DNA from 2 places in the Agromyces sp. NPDC055658 genome. Region 2 is predicted to be linked to the other one. Evidence: riboswitches for the same ligand, from Rfam matches in the RefSeq annotation. Region 2 holds a riboswitch; the other holds the start of a gene.

Region 1 (9,403 bases), on a different contig from region 2:
CCTGACCACGCCGTTCGGCCTCTCGGTCCTCGCGATCGGCGCGGTCGGCGAGTTCGGACCGCTCCTCGCGATCTCGCTGTTCCTCAGCGGGCGCTCGCCGCTCATCGCCGCGGTCGTGCTGGTCGTGTTCGCCGTCGTCGCCGGCATCGCGATCTGGCTCGCGGCGAAGGGGTACGGCAAGCGCATGCATGCCATGATCACGTCGACGCTCCACACGAGCGGGCAGTTCGCGGTGCGACTCGTCATTTTCATCCTGCTCGCGCTCGTCGCGCTCAGCATCGTGCTCGATCTCGACATGCTGCTCGGCGCATTCACGGCGGGCGTGCTCTACCGGCTGCTGCTGAACGGGGCTCCGGAACGCGACGCCGAAGCGATCGAGTCGAAACTCGAGGCGGTCGGCTACGGCTTCCTGGTGCCCGTGTTCTTCATCAACACCGGCATCACCTTCGACCTCGAGGCCCTCTTCGCCGACGGCAGGACGACGGCCATGCTGCCGATCTTCCTCCTCCTGATGCTCGTCGTACGCGGCATTCCCTCGATGCTCGCGGCACCGGCCGGATCGAGCCGGCGCGACCTCGCCGCGACCGCGTTGTTCGGTGCCACGGGGCTTCCGATCATCGTCGCGGTCACGGCGATCGGCGTCGATGCCGGCGACCTCTCGAGCGGCACGGCCGCCGCGCTCGTCGGCGCCGGCATGCTCTCGGTGCTGCTGTTCCCGCTCATCGCCCTCCTGGTCCGGCGTCGCGGCGGCGCGTCGCGCGATCGCGCCGTGACCGACGACGTGCACGTGCCGACCGAGGGCTGATCGCCCTCGGCGGGTATGCTTGCCACGACCGCCCCCGTAGCTCAGCGGATAGAGCAGGAGCCTTCTAATCTCTTGGTCGCAGGTTCAATTCCTGCCGGGGGCACCGACGACGCGGATGCCGCGTCGAACACGCTGTCGGCGCCTCCGGTTAGACTCGCCGCATGGCTTCTTCGAGCGACAGACTGGTCTGGATCGACTGCGAGATGACCGGACTCGACCTCGAAGTCGATGAGCTGGTCGAGATCGCCGTCGTCATCACCGACTACGACCTCCGCCCCGTCGACGGTGGGCTCAGCATCGTCATCAAGCCCGACGCGAGCGCACTCGAGTCGATGGGCGAGTTCGTGCGGCAGATGCACACCACCTCGGGGCTCATCGAGGAGATCCCCAACGGCGTCTCCGTCGCAGAGGCCGAGTACCAGGTGCTCGAGTACGTGCTGAAGCACGTGCCCGACGAGCAGAAGGCGCCGCTCGCCGGCAACTCGATCGGCACCGATCGCGCATTCCTCACGAAGTACATGCCCCGACTCGATGCACACCTGCACTACCGCAACGTCGACGTCTCGTCGATCAAGGAGCTGGCCAAGCGCTGGTTCCCGCGCGCGTACTTCAACTCCCCCGCGAAGAACGGCGGTCACCGCGCTCTGGCCGACATCCTCGAGTCGATCCGCGAGCTGCACTACTACCGCCGCGCCGTCTTCGTCGCCGACCCGGGCCCGGCCAGTCACGAACTGCAGGCGCTCGCCGCCGAAGTGGTGGCCGAGTTCGAGCAGGGCTCCAACGTGTAGTAGGCTCTATCCGTTGTCCTGATCGCCCCGGCGGTCGACACATGGTGGGTATAGCTCAGTTGGTAGAGCGCCTGGTTGTGGTCCAGGAGGTCGCGGGTTCAAGCCCCGTTACTCACCCCAAGCGGTGTGCGAAGCGCGGGTCCGGAAACGGCCCGCGCTTCGTGTATCAGCCCTCTGGACGGACGGATGGGAGAGGCCGTGGAACTCGATGCCGAAGCGTTCGAAGCCCTCGTCGTCGATGAGCTCGACCAACTGCCCGACGACATGATCGACGGGCTCGAGAACGTCGTCTTCGTCGTCGAGGACCGCCCGGAGGACGGCTCGCTCGACCTGCTCGGCCTCTACGACGGCTGGGCGCTGACCGAGCGCGACCGCTACGGATTCGGCGAGATGCCCGACCGGATCATCCTCTACCGCGAACCGCTGCTTGCGATCTGCGACGACGAAGACGAGCTCCGTGAGGAGATCCACGTCACCCTCGTGCACGAGATCGCCCACTTCTACGGCATCGACGACGACCGCTTGCACGAACTGGGCTGGGCGTGAGCTCGGCCGAGATACCCTGAACGTCATGAGTCTGTCGCCCGGCCGCATCGTCGGCATCGCCATCGGCGCCGTCGCGATCCTCGCGGTCGGCGTCTACGGCCCCGCCATGCTGCTCGGTCCCCTGCCGGAGGCGGAGGTCCACGTCAGCGCGGCGGGCGAGGGCGCCGCCGGGAAGCCCGAGCCGATCGTGCTGCCCGAGAGCGGAGCGAGTGCCGTCGCGCTCGTCGACGAGGACGGCAGCGCCTCGATGCTCGCGACCGCCGGCGAGACCGGTGTGGTCCCCATCGGCGGCGCCGCGAAGCTCGTGACCGTGCTGGCGACCCTCGACTCGCTGCCGTTGCCCGACGACGGACCCGGCCCCGCGATCAAGATCGGCCCCGCCGACTACACCGACTACCTCGATCACTCGAAGGCCGGCAACCGCACGCTGCAGGTCTCGCCCGGAGACAGCTGGTCGGAACGCGACGTCGTTCGAGCGGTGCTCTTCGCCTCGAGCAACAACCACGCCGACACGCTCGCCCGATGGGCGTTCGGCAGTGTCGACGGATACGTCGACGAAGCGAACGCGTGGCTCGAGGCACAGGGCTTCGAGTCGACGCGAGTGGCCGATGCGACGGGCCTCTCGGCCGACAACGTCGGTACGGCTGAAGAGCTCGCGCGGCTCGCCGCAATGACGCTCGCGAACCCGCAGCTCGCGGCCCTCGTCGCCGATCCCGAGCGCAGCGACCCGACCTCGCGCAACGTCCCCGACGTCATCGACCACCTCGGCGACGAGGGCGTTCGGGCACTCTCGCGCAGTTACACCGACGAAGCAGGCGTCTGCTTCATCTTCACGGCCACCGTTCCCGGGGCCGACGACGAGCCGCAGCGCATCGTGGGAGCGATGACGACCATGCCGGACTACGAGACGCTCGACCCTGCCGTGGTCGAGGCGTTCACGTCGGTCGCGGCATCCGCGGCGCCCGTCACCGTCATCGCCGAGGGCGCCCGCTACGGCACGGTCGAGACCGCATGGGGCGATGAAGCCGACCTCATCGCCCGCACCGAGCGGACCGACGCCGCCTGGGGCAGCGACCCGGGCGAGGCATCCGTCGCCGTCGAACCGTTCACGACGGCGCGTGCCGGGCGCGCGGTCGGTACCGTGACCGTGCCGACCGCGAACGGCGACATCGGCAGTGAACTCGAGCTCTCCGCCGACATCGACGACCCGGGGCCGCTCTGGCGGCTCGCGAACCCGTTCGTGCTGATCGACGCGTTCGTCAACGGCCGATCGGGCTGAGCGAGCGCGTCATCCGCCGTCGACGGCGACGCCGGCCGGTTCAGTCGTTCTCGTCGTCGGACTCCACCGGATCGGAGTCGTCGGCGTCGAAGCTGAAGCGAACGCGCAGCTGGCCGCCCATCTCGCGCTCGTCGACGGCGTTGTACCAGAACAGCGACTCCAGCCCGTCGACCGCGGCGACCATGCCGACGCGCTTCTCGGGCTTGCCCCCGACGAGGGCGCGATGGTCGAACTCGCCCTCGAGCGGTCCGTCGATGAACTCTGCGACGTACTGGGCGCCGACCGAATCTGCACTCATAGCACTACCGTAGCCCCCGGGCTCCGCACTCGGGCAGTTCGACGACCAGGTCGGCCGAACCCAGTGGGTCGGTACGGTACACGTATCGGCGCCACTCGGTCTCCCAGAGGTCCCAGAACGGGTCGAAGCCCCCCGCATCGCGCTCGAGCGCACGGCGCTTCCGCGTCGCCTGCGCCGCTCGCACCCACACCCTGACCACCCCGGTGCGACCCGCTGTCGCCTCGAAGGCACCGCAGCCCTCGACGATGAGCGGCCGACCCGGGAGGACGGTGACGGAGGCCGCCGGCCGATTCCGCGCCCAGTCCCACCCGCGCCATCCGCCCGGCACGCCGCGCGCGAGCGGGGCGAGCAGAGTTCGTTCGAGCGATCCGGAGGCGGTCGCGAGCCCCCGCCAGCCGGGATAGATCGCATCGAGCCGGACGAGTCGGGGGGACGCCCCCGCACGCCACGACCGCGCGATCGCATCGGCGAGCGTCGACTTGCCGGCACCGCTCGGGCCGTCGATCGCGATGAGCGGCCACGCCGCGCTCGCCTGACGCTGCCGTGCCGCGACCAGTACCCTGGCGACGGCCGCCGCCTCGCTCACGACCACACCGGATGGAAGGTGCCCGCCGCGATCGCGGCGCCGATGGCCGCCACCGCGATGGCGAACGCGATCGCGATCAGTACCCAGTCGCTCCAGCCGATCGTCGACGCCCTGGCCCAGGTGCGCGGCCGATCGCTCCCGAACCCTCGAGCCTCCATCGCGGTCGCGAGCTTCGACCCCCGGCGGATCGCGAGCACGAGCAGGGCGAACGCCATGGTCGCGAACCGCCGCACCACGCCCGTGTCGCCGATCCCTCTCGCGCGACGGCTGAGCGCCATCGCGTGCCAGTCCTCGATGAAGAGCCCGACGAGCCGGGCGCCCGCGAGTGCGCCGAGCACGAAGCGACTCGGGAGCCGCCACACCTGCGCGAGACCATCCGCGAGCTCGGTCGGATCGACCCGCATGAAGAGCAGCACCGCGGGCAGGCCGACCGCGAGCACTCGAACGGTCACCGCGATCGCGAGCTCGATCGAGCCGTCGGTGATGCGCGCGAGCCAGAAGCTCCAGTACTCCTCACCCGACGGACGGCCGTACAGGAGCATGCTGATGCCGGCGATCGGCGCGGCGATGAGGATCGGCCAGGCCCGTCGGACGAGCATCCGGGGGCGCACGCCCGCGGCCATGAAGAGCACGAGCTCGATGACGAGTGCGGTCGCGGCGCTCACCCAGTCGACGGTGAGCAGCAGCGGGGCGGTGAGCAGCATCGCCGCGGCGAGCTTCGTCACGGGGTTGACTCGATCGATGAACCGGAGTCGGGGAGCGTCGACGGCTCCGGAGGCGACGGCACTCATGCGAACGCCCGGGTGTTCGTCGGCTCCAGGCGGATGCCGCGGTCGCCCAGGGCTGCGATGTACGCGGCGTCGTGGGTGACCGACAACAGCGTGAGGCCCTCGTCGACGAGTTCGCGCAGCAGCGCGGTCAGCTCGAGCCAGGTGATCCGGTCCTGGCCGAACGTCGGTTCGTCGAGGACGAGCACCGAGGGCCGGGCTGCAAGGACGGCAGCGACGGACAACCGGCGCTTCTCGCCGCCCGACAGGGTGAACGGATTCGCCAAGGCGATGCGGTCGAGCCGCAGGCGCGCCAACAGGTCTTCGACGCGAGCGGCCGTCTCGCGGTCGCCGAGCCGGAGCGCCCGCGGCGCCACCTCGAGCTCGGCGCGCACGCTGGACGTGACGAACTGGTGCTCGGGCTCCTGGAACACGGTTCCGATGCGCGTCAGCAGGTCGCGGGAGCGCCAGCCGATCGGGTCGCCTCGAAGCCCTGCTGACAACGACGCGGATGCCTCGACCCGACCGTCGAGCGGGCGCAGGAGGCCGCCCAGGGTCAGGGCGAGGGTCGACTTGCCGGCACCGTTCGGGCCGGTCAGCACCGTGCTGGTGCCACGCGGAAGCTCGACGTCGAGTCCGCGCTGGACGATGTCGCGCGGACGACGGCCGACCGCGAGTCCGTTCGCGGTGAGCAACGGCTCGGTCGGCTCGTCCACGGCGACTCGACGGCGAGGGGCCGTGGGGCCGTGGCCGCCGGGAACCCATACGCCCGCGGCGAGGAGCGCCGCGCGTTGACGCGAGAGCACGACGTCGGGGGGCCCGTCGGCCATGAGACGCCCGTCGAGCCCGAGAACGACGACGCGGTCGACGAGATCGGCCCACACCTCGACGCGGTGCTCGACGACGACGAGTGTCGAGCCATGCCGATCGAGTACCCGCTCGACCGCCGCCCTGACCTCTCGGACCCCGTCGGGGTCGAGATTCGCGGTGGGCTCGTCGAGCAGCAGCAGCCCCGGGCGCATCGCGAGGGCGCCCGCGAGGGCGAGCCGTTGCTTCTGCCCGCCCGACAGCGCCGAGCTCGGATGGTCGATCGCCACGTCGAGACCCACCTCGTCGAGCGATTCGCGCACCCGACGCCAGATCTCGTCGCGAGGGACACCGAGGTTCTCGCATCCGAACGCGACGTCGTCGCCCACCCGTGCGAGGATCACCTGCGAGTCGGGATCCTGCAGCACGAGCCCCGAACGCCCCCGCACCCGCGCCGGCTCGGCTCCGTCGACCAGGAGCTCGCCGACGGCCTCGCCCTCGTCGTCACCGCCGTGCACACCGGCCATGGCGTGCAGCAGGGTCGACTTGCCGGCGCCGCTCGGCCCGAGCAGGAGCACCCGCTCGCCCGGCTCGATGCGGAGGTCGATCCCCTCGAGCGCGGGGCGGAGCCGGGAGGCGTGACGCCAACCCCAGCCGCGCACGTCCACGGCGGCCGGGGTCGGCGAAGATGCGGTGTTCGCCACGTCAGACCCGTCGGGTCGCTTCCTGTCCCGCCGCGAACCGGCTGAGCGCGCCCGTCGCGGCGAGCGCGCGAACGAGCAGCCACCCGAGCACTCCGGCGAGCACCGCGCCCGAGACGACGACCGTGCAGAAGTAGAGCGTCAGGAACTCGGCCGACTTCTGCAGGTTTCCCGAGGTGAACAGCTCGAGCGTCCACGCGCCGGCGCCCGCGGCCGCACCGGCGAGGATCGCCTGGAGGAGCCCGAAGCGACGGTAGAGGAAGATCGCGAAGACGAGCTCGGCGCCGATGCCCTGCGCGAGACCCGACCAGATGGTCTCGACGCCCCACTGGTTGCCGACGATCGCGGAGACCATGGCCGCGACGAGCTCGACGAAGAGGGCGGCGCCGGGCTTGCGGATGATGAGGCCGCCGAGCACACCGCCGATGAGCCAGATGCCGACGGCGATGCCGCCGAGTCCGGGGGTCACTGCGTCGGCAGCCACGAACCAGGCGTAGCCGATGTTGTTCCAGAACAGGAACAGCAGCCCCGTCGCCACGGCGACGACCGAGGCGACGACGATGTCGACGACACGCCAGCGGAGATTGCGCGCCGGCGCGGCACCGGTCGTGGAGGCGGTGGGGGTTGGTGCGGATGCGTGCACTGTCGTGCCCTTTCGTTCGGTGGAAAGAGGCACGGGATGTTGAGATCGATTGCCCTCCCTGCGCTGGCATGACCCAGATCAGGTTCGACGGTCGAAGGTTGAGAACCTTCCTCTCAGCCCGGCTCACCGGACTCCCGTGTTCATCGACGAGTATACGCAGGCCACGACCGCATGACGCCGCGCGACGGACGAGCGGCGCGGTCGCCCGTCGAGCCGCGCCCCGCCTTCAGGACCGCGTCAGTGCTTGAGCGCGCGGATGACGGCGCGGAGCGCCTTGCCCGTCACCCAGATGAGCGGGGTCGCGACGAGGAGGAGACCGATGAGGTTCGGTTCGAAGCGGACGTCGCCGCCACGGCCGACGTATGCGCCGAGCGGAATGGAGAGCCCACCGCCACCGCCGCCGCCGGCCTGGTCGCCGCCGGAGTCGCTGCCGCTGCCCGCCCCGAACCCGTAGTACCCGAGCGCGACGGGGACGACCTTGGTGCCGTCGAGATCGACGGGTTCGCCGTACGAGGTCTTCACGCCCACGCCGGCGACGGTCTCTGCGAGTTCGAGCACGAGATCAGCCATGACCGCCACGCTACCCGCCGAACTGCGTTCGATCCACCCCCGCCCGGCCTTCGGCCGCCTCGGCGGCGTCCGCCGCGTCGCGCGATGCGCCCGCTGCGTCGAGGGGCCGACGTCGCATGGACTCGACGCGCGCCGCGGCTTCGCCGGGTCGGACGAGCGCGGCCGGTCGCACCGCACCGCGTCCGAACCGGGCCGTCACCTCGTCGACGGCCCGCTCGGCCCCGCGCCACTCCTCATCGGGGTCCCAGAGGGCGGCCCCGCCGCCGGAGGGACGCAGCTGCTCGGCGCGCACCCCGATCAGGCGAATCCGGGCGCCGTCGCCGACGAGCTCGCCGAGCGCGGCCGACGCCTCGTCGTAGATGCGGCGGGCGACGTCGGTCGGCTCACCGAGCGTGCGCGAACGGGTGACGGTGCGGAAGTCGCCGTAGCGCAGCTTCAGCACGACCGTGCGCCCCACGACGCCCGCACGGCGCAGCCGGACCGCGACGTCGTCCGAGAGTCGCAGCAGCTCGCGGCGGATCTGCGTCGGATCGGTGAGGTCGTGGCCGAAGGTGACCTCATGTCCGATGCTCTTCTCCGAACGGGCGGTCTCGACGTCGCGCGGGTCGATGCCGTTGGCGAGCCTCGTCAGACGTGACGCGAGCGCCGGCCCGACGGCGCGCTGGAGGGCATCGGCCGGCATCTCCGCCACGTCGCCGACCGTGCGGAGTCCGAGCCGCGTCAGCGACTCCTCGGTGACGCGCCCGACACCCCAGAGCGCCGACACCGGGAGCGGATGCAGGAATGCGAGGGTCTCGGCGGCGGGCACGACGAGCATGCCATCGGGCTTCGCACGACTCGACGCCACCTTCGCCACGTACTTCGTCGCGGCGACGCCGATGGAGCAGGTGAGGCCGGTCTCGGAGCGGACGCGTTCACGAATCGCCCACGCGATCTCCGCCGGGCTGCCGTGGAGCCGACGAGCACCGGACACGTCGAGGAAGGCCTCGTCGATCGAGAGGGGTTCGACGAGCGGTGTGACCTCCTCGAAGATCTTCATGACCTGCTTCGAGTAGCGCGAGTAGCTCGCGTAGTCGCCCCGGAGCACGATCGCGTTCGGGCAGCGCTGCAACGCCACCGACATCGGCATCGCCGAGTTGACGCCGTACCGGCGGGCCTCGTAGCTCGCTGCCGAGACCACGCCGCGGCCGGCGGTGCCGCCCACGAGCACGGGCTTGCCACGGAGCTCGGGGCGGCGCAGGAGTTCGACCGAGACGAAGAACGCGTCCATGTCGACGTGCAGGATCGGGGTGGCCGAATCGTCGACCGGTCCAGTCGTGACCTGGCGCGACGAGCCGTCCTGCTTGCTCATGTTGCGACTCTATCCCGGTCCGCCGACGTCGCCCGGCCGACCGGAGTCATGCCGGACGGCGGCGAGCCCGACGCACGACGAAGACGGCGCCGGGCCTCAGAACCCGAAGTCGCCGCCGCCGAAGTCTCCCCCGCCGAAGTCGCCGCCGAATCCGCCGAAGTCGCCACCGGTGTCACCCCCGGCTTCGACCGAGCCGGCATCCGCGCCGGCATCGGCGCCCCCGGCGTCGAACGATGCGGGGTCGGGCAGGATCGCATCGGCG
Region 2 (9,403 bases):
CGCCGATCGCGACGAGCGTCGCCTCGCCCGCCGAGAGGCTGCGCAGCTCGCGTCCCGCGAGATGCTCGGCGCCGATGCGCGTCAGCACCTCGGCGACGCGGGCCGCGACGATGACGGGTGCGACGCCGCGCACGGTCAGCGCGAAGCCGACCTCGTCGTCGACGGTCTCGCTCGTGAATCCGAGCCGCGGGTCCTGTGCGACCACCCCGACGAACCCGGCCGTGTCGCGGGCCGGCACGGCGAGGCGGTCGACGCCGCCGACGCGGAGCACGCCCGACGCCCGACCGCCGTCGACGTGCGTGTGCACGCCGCTCAGGGTGTCGAGCAGGGTCGACTTGCCCGAACCGGTCGGGCCGGCGAGCACGGCGAGGGTGCCGGGCTCGAGCCGCAGTTCGGGCACGGCGATCGACCAGCGGTCCGCACGCTCGCGGTCGTCGCCCTCGCCGTGGCCGAGCACGGCGCCGGTCACCTCGACGGGGCGGGCGCAGTCGCCCTCGACGCGATGGGTCGCGGCGAAGCCGCGCACCTCCATCGCGGCGGCGATCGCGATCGAGCGTTCGATCGTGTGCTCGAGAATGGGCACGATGAGCGCGCCGGCGCCGCGTTCGCCGCGGAGCCGCCGGGCGAGCCGAACCCGGCGCACGGCGTCGGCGAGCGCGGGGAACGTCGACCACGCGATGACGAGCGCGCGAGCCGATCCGGCGAGGGGACCTCCGCGAGCGGCCCGCGCGAACACCCGCGAGACGTCGACGCACGCGTTGACGACGCCGAAAGCGAGAATCACGAGCGCGATCGGCAGGGCGCTCACGAACGCGGCCCACAGCCCGCCCGTCGTGATCGGTCCGAACATCGCGACATGCTCGAACGGGGGAGCGAGCCGCACGACCGGCAGGTCGACCAGCACGACGCCGGGCCCGCCGGCGCCCGCGAACAGCACGCGGTACACGACCCGGGTCGCGACGAACACCGCCGCGAGCACGAGCGCAAGGCGGAGCGGAGCTGGTCGGAACCGGAACATCGGGGTCAGTGCATCAGGTCGCTGGCGCGCGGTCAAGGGCTGGCTGGCATCGTGGTCTCGATACGCGTCGGCACCGCCCGGCCAGCGGAGGCACGGGCCGCCTACTCGGCGGGCGAGGCCGGCTGGTCGTTGAGCGTGAAGAGCAGCTCGACCGCGTCGCCCGGCGCCAGCTCGAGCGTCGGCAGGCCCTCCTGCGCGTAACCCCATTCGCCGCCGCCGCTGCGCTGCCAGAGCGACCAGTACGCGAACGCCGCGGGCATCGAGGCGCAGGTCTCGTGATACTCGGTGCCGTCGGCGGCCGTGATGAGCGTGTCCTCCGCGGGCTCGCCGTTCACGCGGCAGACGACCTGGTCGCCCCATTCGACGGTGCCCTCGGTCGCGACGCCGGCCTCGTCGAGCGCGTCGGCGGCGAGAATCGGCTCGTCGGTGTCGACGCACGCGGCGACGTCGATCGGTTCGCTCAGCTCGAGGTCGGCCGAGTCGACGATGACGGCGACGCCCGTGCACTCCTCGAGCACGGTCGCGGCGTCGGCGGTGGCTTCCGCCGTGGCGGCAGCGGTGGGCTCGGCGCCCTCGCCGGTCGAGCCGGACGGCGAGGAACAGGCGGCCAGGGCGAGCACGAGCAGGGGCAGGGCCGCGAGCACGGGCCGAAGTCGAGTCATCCTTCGAGCGTATTCGGCGCAGTCGTGCTGTGACGCCGCGTGACCTGCGGTGGGCTTCTTCCGTCATCTGTCGATATCGGCGCGGCCCGTTCGACGTCCAGAATGAAGGCGGATGCTTCGCCGCCACCTGAATCGGAAGGACAGGCCAATGCGCCCCATCATCGTGACCGAGTTCATCAGCCTCGACGGCGTCGTCGACTCGCCCGGCGGCGGCGACCACCCTCGCGCCGGCTGGACCTTCAAGGAGGTGCCGTTCGTCGAGGAGGCGTACGAGCTCAAGGGCACCGAGCAACTCGAAGCCGGAGCCCTGCTGCTCGGCCGGGTGAGCTACCAGGAGTTCGCGCCCGTGTGGCCCTCGATGGAGGACGACTTCGCCGAGTACAACGCGATGCCGAAGTACGTCGTGTCGACGACGCTCGACGAGGCCGACCTCGTACCCGAGTGGCACGAGACGAACCTGCTGCGCTCGCTCGACGACGTCGCCCGCCTGAAGGAGGGCGATGGCGCGCCGATCATCGTGCACGGCTCGGCGACCCTCGCGCAGGGGCTCGCCGCCGCCGGGCTGGTCGACCGGTACCACCTGCTGGTGTTCCCGGTGCTGCTCGGCAGCGGCAAGCGCCTGTTCGGCGACGACCCGGGCCTCACGACGAAGCTCGAGCTCACCGAGCACGCGGCCTACTCGAACGGCATCGTCAAGGCCGTCTACGACGTCGTGCGCTGATCGCTACGCGGCAAGCGCCGCGCGCAGCCCGTCGACGAGCGAGGTCGTCGGCCGGCCGATGAGGCGGGCGAGCGCGTCGTTCGGCACGTCGAGCACGCCGCGGCGGATTCCGTCGTCGATGCCCGCGACGAACCCCGCGGTGCCCGCGTCGAGTCCGGCCGACTCGAGCGCGGCCACGTGCTCCTCGGTCGTGAGCTGCTGGTACCGCACCTCGCGACCGAGCACCTCGGACGCCGCGGCGGCGAGCTCGTCGTAGCTCCACGCCGTCTCGCCGGCGAGCTCGAGCACCTGGCCGACGTGGTCGTCGCTCGTCAGCAGCACGGCGAGGCCCTCGGCGAGGTCGGCGCGGGTCGCGCTCGCGACCTTCCCGTCGGCCACGGAAGCGGCGATGACGCCCGTGTCGGCCGCGCGCGAGACATCCGCCGCGTAGTTCTCGGTGTACCAGTTGTCGCGGGCGATGACCGCGGGGATGCCCGAGGCGGCGATCGCCTCCTCGGTGGCGCGGTGCTCGGGCGCGAGGACGAAGTCGGCGGTCGCGGCCTGCGGTGCGCTCGTGTAGACGAGCTTCGCGACGCCCGCGGCCTTCGCCGCGTCGATCACATTCTGGTGCTGGGCGGCGCGCTCGCCGAACTCCGAACCGGAGACGAGCAGCACCCGGTCGACGCCGTCGAGCGCCGCCGCGATCGAGGCGGGCTCCGAGTAGTCGAGGCGAGCGGTGTGCACGCCGCGCTCGGCGAGGTCGGCGAGCTTCGCCGTGTCGCGGGCGGTCGCGACGATGTCGGCGGGGGCGACGCCGCGGTCGAGCAGCGCGTCGACGACGAGGCGGCCGAGCTGGCCCGAGGCGGCGGTGACGAGGATGGTCATGAGGGTCGGTTCCTTTCGAGAAGCGTCACCGGCTGCAACCGGATGCCTCGGCTGAACCTTCCCCCGAATCTGTACCCACTTTGAAGTAAGGTACCCACATGACGGTAAGTCTTGCGGAGATCCGGGAGCAGTCCGGCGAAGTCTTCACCGACGGCTGCCCGACACGGGTCGTGCTCGACCACATCATGAGCAAGTGGGGAGTGCTCGTGCTGCTCGCGCTGACCGACGGCACGCATCGCTGGGGCGAGCTGCGTCGCGAGGTCGAAGGCATCAGCGAGAAGATGCTCGCCTCGACGCTGCGCACCCTCGAGGCCGACGGGCTCGTCGCCCGCACCTCGTATCCCGAGGTGCCGCCTCGCGTCGAGTACTCGCTGACGCCGCTCGGCGACGACCTCATGGAGCACATGCTGCCCCTCGTGGGGTGGGTCGCTCGCGAGGCCGACGGCATCGTGGGTCGAACGGCCTGAGTCGGTCGAGGAGCGCCGACGAAGAGGACCCGCCTCGAACCCCGGACGGCCGAGGACCCGAGCTGCGCCCGCCGCGCCTCAGCCCGCCAGCGGAGCGACCTCCGCCCCGAGCGGCGCCGCGAAGAACGCGAGCTCGTGCACGGCCGAAGCCCGGAACGCCCGCAGCATGCGCTCGCGCACCCCGGGTGTCTCGCGCGACGCCGAGGCGGTCACGATCGCGACCGCCTCGCGGGTCGCCTCGGCGAACGCGGGGTCGCCGTACGTCGCGAGCCATGAGGCATACGGATGCTCCGGGGCGAGCGCCTGCTCCCCGAACTCGCCGGCCGCGAGCCGGGCGCCGAGGTCGGTGTAGAGCCAGAAGCAGGGAAGCAGGGCCGCGACGAGCACGGCGTAGTCGCCGCGCGCCGCCGTCGCGAGCAGGTGGTCGAGGTACGCGGTTGTGGCGGGCCCGGGGCGGGTCGCGTCGGTCGCGGCGCCGGTGCCCAGCCAGCGCTCGTGCAGTTCGAGCTCCCCGACGATCGAGCCGTGCGACGACGTCGCCCAGAAGGCTTGCGCAGCGGCATCCGGGGCGAGGGCCGCCGCCGTCGCGAGTGCGCGTGCGTAGTCGCGCAGGTAGAGCGCGTCCTGCGCGAGGTACTCGCGGAACGGCTCGACCGGCAGCGTGCCGTCGGCGAGCCCGCGGATGAACGGCAGCTCGTCGATCGCACGACGCACGTCGGAGATGCCCTCCCACCATTCGGCCTCGACCTCGGTCGGCGTCGGTGCGGTGCGCGTGCCGCCGCGCGACCAGAGCCCCGCGAAGTGGCTGATCGGCCCGTGGCCGTCGCCGACCTCGAGTGCGTCGCCGTGCCGCAGCGACTCGCGCAGCCAGCGCCGGGCCTCGGCGATCGCGGAGGGCCAATCGCCGAGCTCGGCGGCGAGTGCGGCGATCGCCGACGAGAGCGAGCATCCGGTGCCGTGCGTCGAACTCGTGGCGATGCGCTCGCCGCCGAACTCGACGATCGTCGCGGAGGCGGCGTCGACGAGCGCGTCGGGGGCGAGGTCGCCCGCGAGGTGTCCGCCCTTCGCGAGCACGCGGATCCCGTACTCGGCCGAGACGCCCTCTGCCTGGGCGATCGCCGCGGCCCAGGTCGTCGCGACTTCGCGCCGGGCGAGCACGGCGAGCTCGTCGAGGTTCGGGGTGACGAGGTCGGCGAGGGGCAGCAGCTCGCGCATCGCGGCCTCGGCGTCGGCGTCGAGCAGCCGGTCGCCGCTCGTCGCGACCATCACCGGGTCGAGCACGACGACCGGCGGGCGGGTGCGCCCGAGCCAGGCGACGACCGTGCGGATGACCTCGGCGTTCGCGAGCATGCCGAGCTTCACCGCGTCGATGACGATGTCGTCGGCGATCGCGTCGAGCTGCGCGGCGAGGAAGCTCGCGGGCGGCACGTGCACCCCGCGGACGCCGCGCGTGTTCTGCGCGGTGAGGGCGGTGATCGCGGCCATGCCGTAGCCGCCGACGGCGGCGATCGACTTGAGATCGGCCTGGATGCCGGCACCGCCCGAGGGGTCGCTTCCGGCGATGCTGAGCACGCGTGCGGTCATCGCGCCGACGCCCATCCGAGCACGAATTCGCGCGCCGCGGCCCGCGGGTCGTCGGCCGCGCACAGCGCCGAGACGACGGCGACACCGGCCGCGCCCGCCTCGCGAAGCGGCACGACGTCGGCGAGGCCGACGCCGCCGATCGCCACGCACGGCAGTTCGGTCGCCGCGGCGACCCGGGCGAAGCCGTCGACGCCGAGCGTCGGCGGATGGTCGGGCTTCGTCGACGTCGGCCGGATCACCCCGACCCCGAGGTAGTCGACGGTGCCGCGCGGCAGCCGGTCGACCGCGTCGAGGTGGGCGGCGCCGTTCGCGGTGAGCCCCACGATCGCCTCGGCGCCGAGCCGTTCGCGGGCGACCACGACCGTCGCGTCGCCCTGCCCGAGATGCACGCCGTCGACCGGCAGGCCGCTCGCGCGTGCGGCCAGTGCGACGTCGAGCCGGTCGTTGACGAGCAGGGCGGCGCGCCCGTCGATCGCGGCGGCGAGCGCCTCGAGCTGGGCGAGCAGCGAGGACGCCTCGGCGCCCTTGTCTCGCAGTTGCACGACCCGCACGCCGCCGGCCACGGCCTCGGAGACCACCTCGACGATGCCGCGCGCGCCGCAGAGCGCCGGATCGGTGACGAGGTAGAGCGAGAGGTCGAGTGCCGTGCGGGCGCTCACGCCCCGACCTCGGCGATCTCGGCGAGCGATTCGTCGACGTCGACGTCGACGTCGAGGCCGGCGCCCCGCCCCGCATCGAGAACGACCCGCGCCCGCGCCCCCAGCTCGGCCGCATCGACCGCCGCGAGCGCGTCGAGGAAGCGGGGTCCGAACGACCCCGGCCCGGCGGCGCCGTCAGCGGCGAGCTCGGCCGCCACCGTGTAGACGAGGTTCGCTGCGACGGTGGCCTCGAAGGCGTCGTCGCCGACGGCGAGGAAGGCGGCGGTCACCGCGCCGAGGGCGCAGCCGCCGCCCGTGATGCGCGTGAGCAGGGCGTCGCCGTTCGCGAGTCGCACGGTGCGCCGGCCGTCGGTGATCAGGTCGACCGGGCCCGACACCGCGACGACCGAGCCGAACCGGCCTGCGAGTCGCGCGGCGGCGTCGGCCGCGGCATCCGTCGTATCGGCGGCGTCGACGCCGCGCCCGCCCGCGCCGTCACCCGCAAGGGCGAGGATCTCGCTCGCGTTGCCGCGGATCGCCGTCGGCCGGAACTCCGTGAGCTCGTGCGCGAGCGCCGTGCGCACGGGCAGGGCGCCGATCGCGACCGGGTCGAGCACCCACGGCGTGCCCGCGTCGCGGGCGGCGGCGACGGCCTCGCGGGCGGCATCGCGCTGCTCGGGCGTCGGAGTGCCGAGGTTCACGAGCAGGCCGCCTGCGATGCTCGCGAACATGCCGGCCTCGCCCGTGATGTCGACCATCGCGGGGGCGGCGCCGAGCGCGAGCAGCGCGTTGGCGGTGAAGTTCGTCACGACGCTGTTCGTGATGCAGTGCGTGAGCGGGGCGGTCTCGCGGAGCCGGTCGAGCAGCGCCGCCGCGGCGAGCGCCACCTCCTCCGAGGCATCCGCGTCGTGCTGGGCAGGGTCGTTCAGGCGTGCGCTCATCGGCGACATCCCTTCGCTAGTCCGAACTAGATCAGGTTCGACGGGTGTGATCTCAGCCGCTCGTGCTCGCGCCTCGGCGCGGGCGGGGCGGCACCCCGTGTCACTGCGAGCGAGCCTAGCGCAGCGGTCGAGTGCGAGTCGGCATCGCAGTTCCGGGGAGCCCGTCGCCCGACCTGCGGTACTCCGCGTGACGACCTGGGGCTCGCATTCTGATCGGGCTCCGTTCACGTTCGGGGCCGCCATGCGCCGGAAGCGCGGGCCGCGCCTCAGCCCAGCGACCCCACGAACTCCCGCACCCGCGCCGCCATCGCCTCGGGCACCTCGGCGACGGTGAAGTGCCCGCCCTCTGGCAGCCGGTCGAAGACGCGCAGGTCGAGGTAGTGCCGTCGCGCGAGCGTCTCGGGGTAGTCGGCCTCGTGCCGCTGGATGAAGACGGCCGCCGGAACCCCGGTCGGCGGAATCGGGTCGGGCTGATCAGCGCCCTCGTAGTACGGACGGAACGACGACGCGATCGAGCGGGTGACCCAGTAGATCATCGCCTCGGTGAGGATGCGGTCGCGCGAGATGCGGCGCTCGACGGCGCTGGGGTCGCCGGGCGGGGTGTCGCTCCACTCGACGAGCTTCTCGGCGATCCAGGCGAGCAGGCCGGCGGGGGAGTCGTCGAGGGCGACCGCGAGGGTGTCGGGACGCGTCGCCTGCACGTGCCCGTAGGCGCCGTCGGTGCCGTGGCGCTCGGCGAGCGCCGCGAAGAACGCGCGCTCGGCCGGTTCGGTGAGCGCCTCCCGTTCGTCACCGGTCGGGAAGTGCGCGTGCGTCGCGACGATCGCGACGACATGCTCGGGATGGCTCGCGGCGATGAGGTCGCTCACGTTGGCCGTGACGTCCTCGCCGTAGGTGACGTAGCGCTCGTAGCCGAGCACGTCGGTCATGAGCGAGTGCATCGTCTCGGCGAGGCGCCGCTCGGTCATCGGGCCGTCGGCGTACGGCGATGAGAAGGCGAACCCCGGCAGGCTCGGCACGACGACGTGGAAGTCGGGCAGCAGGTCGGCGAAGTCGAGCTGCAGCGCGAAGGTGTGCGGCCAGCCGTGCATCACGAGCAGCACGGGTGCGTCGGTGCGCTCGGATCGCCGGTGCACGAAGTGCACGTCGGCGTCGCCGACCCGGGCGACGAACTGCGGATGCCGGTTGAGCCACGCCTCGCGCGCTCGCCAGTCCCATGCCGCCCAGGTGTCGATGAGCTGCCGCAGGTAGTCGTGGTTCATGCCCGCCGGCGGCCGTCGCGGCGAGTCGCCCCGGAGCCGGGTGCGGGCGAGGCGTGCCCGCAGGTCGCCGAGCACTTCATCGTCGACGTGGATCTCGAACGGTTGCACCTGGCCCATGGGCCGACGGTACGGCGACCCACCGACGGAGTCGCCCGTGTCCCCCGAAATACCGGCTGCGCCGACCCTGCGCTTGTCGCTAGTTTGGGGGGCATGGTCGGCCTTCCGGGGCCGCGGGCGCCCACGGGGTTGTGGGCGACCGCCCATCGGAGGGCTCGATCGCTGTGTCGAAACGCAGGTTCTGTCGTAACGAGAGAAGAGGGCACGACGATGAGATCCGAACAACGACCCCCGAATGCGCGGCGCCGCGCACTCGCCGCCGCCGGCGCCCTGCTGCTCGGCGCCTCACTGATGACCGCCACCGCGGCGGTCGCCGAAGACGACCCCAGGGTCGACCTGCCCTCCGGCTACCTCGACGCCGAGGTCGCGACGAGCAACATCGACCTCTTGTCGAGCACGCCACGGGTCGACCCGTTCAACGCCCCGCCCGGCGACTTCGGGTTCGTCAACTCCGACCTCGCCTTCTCGGGCGACAACGCCATCGTGGGCAACTTCAACGGCTTCCAGGTCTACGACGTGTCCGACCCGGCCGAGCCGACGCTGCGCTCGTCGTTCGTCTGCCCGGGCGGCCAGGGCGACGTCTCGGTGTACGGCGACCTGCTGTTCATGTCGGTCGAGGAGACGCGCGGCCGCATCGACTGCGGCACCCAGGGGGCGCCGGGCTCGGTGAACCCCGAGCGGTTCCGCGGCGTGCGCATCTTCGACATCAGCGACATCGACAACCCGGTGCAGCTGCCCGGCGTGCAGACCTGCCGCGGTTCGCACACGCACACGCTCGTCAGCGACCCGAACGACGCCGAGAACGTCTTCATCTACAACTCGGGCACCTCGGGCGTGCGTTCGCCGCTCGAGCTCGCGGGCTGCGAGAACGCGCCGGCTTCGACCGAGCCGGTCACGACGGGCAACCCGACGCAGTGGCGCATCGACGTCATCAAGGTGCCGCTCGCCGCGCCTGAGACGGCGGCGATCGTGAACCAGCCGCGCATCTTCGCCGACCCCGAGACGGGCGCGTTCAACGGACTGCAGAACGGACCGACGCAGCCGCTGCACCCGTCGGGCACCCGGTACTCGCCGAACCCCAACACGAACACGTGCCACGACATCACCGCCTACCCCGAGATCGGGCTCG

Evidence for each region. Region 2 has a riboswitch for thiamine pyrophosphate ahead of thiM (hydroxyethylthiazole kinase). Riboswitches for the same ligand answer to the same signal wherever they lie in the genome.
Region 1: it holds a riboswitch for thiamine pyrophosphate, as region 2 does, so the genes downstream of both, ACWGPE_RS16550 (ECF transporter S component) here and thiM (hydroxyethylthiazole kinase) in region 2, are expected to answer to the same signal.

What each region holds. Positions count from the first base shown of each region.
Region 1 is NZ_JBSHHD010000042.1:18,609-28,011, forward strand. It holds gene ACWGPE_RS16500 (cation:proton antiporter) at 1-805, shown strand, start outside; tRNA gene ACWGPE_RS16505 (tRNA-Arg) at 836-908, shown strand; gene orn (oligoribonuclease) at 967-1,593, shown strand; tRNA gene ACWGPE_RS16515 (tRNA-His) at 1,638-1,713, shown strand; gene ACWGPE_RS16520 (metallopeptidase family protein) at 1,780-2,139, shown strand; gene ACWGPE_RS16525 (D-alanyl-D-alanine carboxypeptidase family protein) at 2,165-3,418, shown strand; gene ACWGPE_RS16530 (hypothetical protein) at 3,459-3,716, opposite strand; gene ACWGPE_RS16535 (ATP-binding protein) at 3,721-4,302, opposite strand; gene ACWGPE_RS16540 (energy-coupling factor transporter transmembrane component T family protein) at 4,299-5,093, opposite strand; gene ACWGPE_RS16545 (ABC transporter ATP-binding protein) at 5,090-6,580, opposite strand; gene ACWGPE_RS16550 (ECF transporter S component) at 6,582-7,220, opposite strand; TPP riboswitch at 7,259-7,368, opposite strand; gene ACWGPE_RS16555 (hypothetical protein) at 7,458-7,790, opposite strand; gene ACWGPE_RS16560 (DNA polymerase IV) at 7,801-9,141, opposite strand; gene ACWGPE_RS16565 (hypothetical protein) at 9,238-9,403, opposite strand, start outside.
Region 2 is NZ_JBSHHD010000031.1:921-10,323, reverse strand. It holds gene ACWGPE_RS14465 (ATP-binding cassette domain-containing protein) at 1-1,018, opposite strand, end outside; gene ACWGPE_RS14460 (hypothetical protein) at 1,120-1,680, opposite strand; gene ACWGPE_RS14455 (dihydrofolate reductase family protein) at 1,829-2,401, shown strand; gene ACWGPE_RS14450 (SDR family oxidoreductase) at 2,405-3,265, opposite strand; gene ACWGPE_RS14445 (winged helix-turn-helix transcriptional regulator) at 3,364-3,732, shown strand; gene ACWGPE_RS14440 (bifunctional hydroxymethylpyrimidine kinase/phosphomethylpyrimidine kinase) at 3,811-5,316, opposite strand; gene thiE (thiamine phosphate synthase) at 5,313-5,975, opposite strand; gene thiM (hydroxyethylthiazole kinase) at 5,972-6,895, opposite strand; TPP riboswitch at 6,887-7,003, opposite strand; gene ACWGPE_RS14425 (epoxide hydrolase family protein) at 7,162-8,274, opposite strand; gene ACWGPE_RS14420 (LVIVD repeat-containing protein) at 8,485-9,403, shown strand, end outside.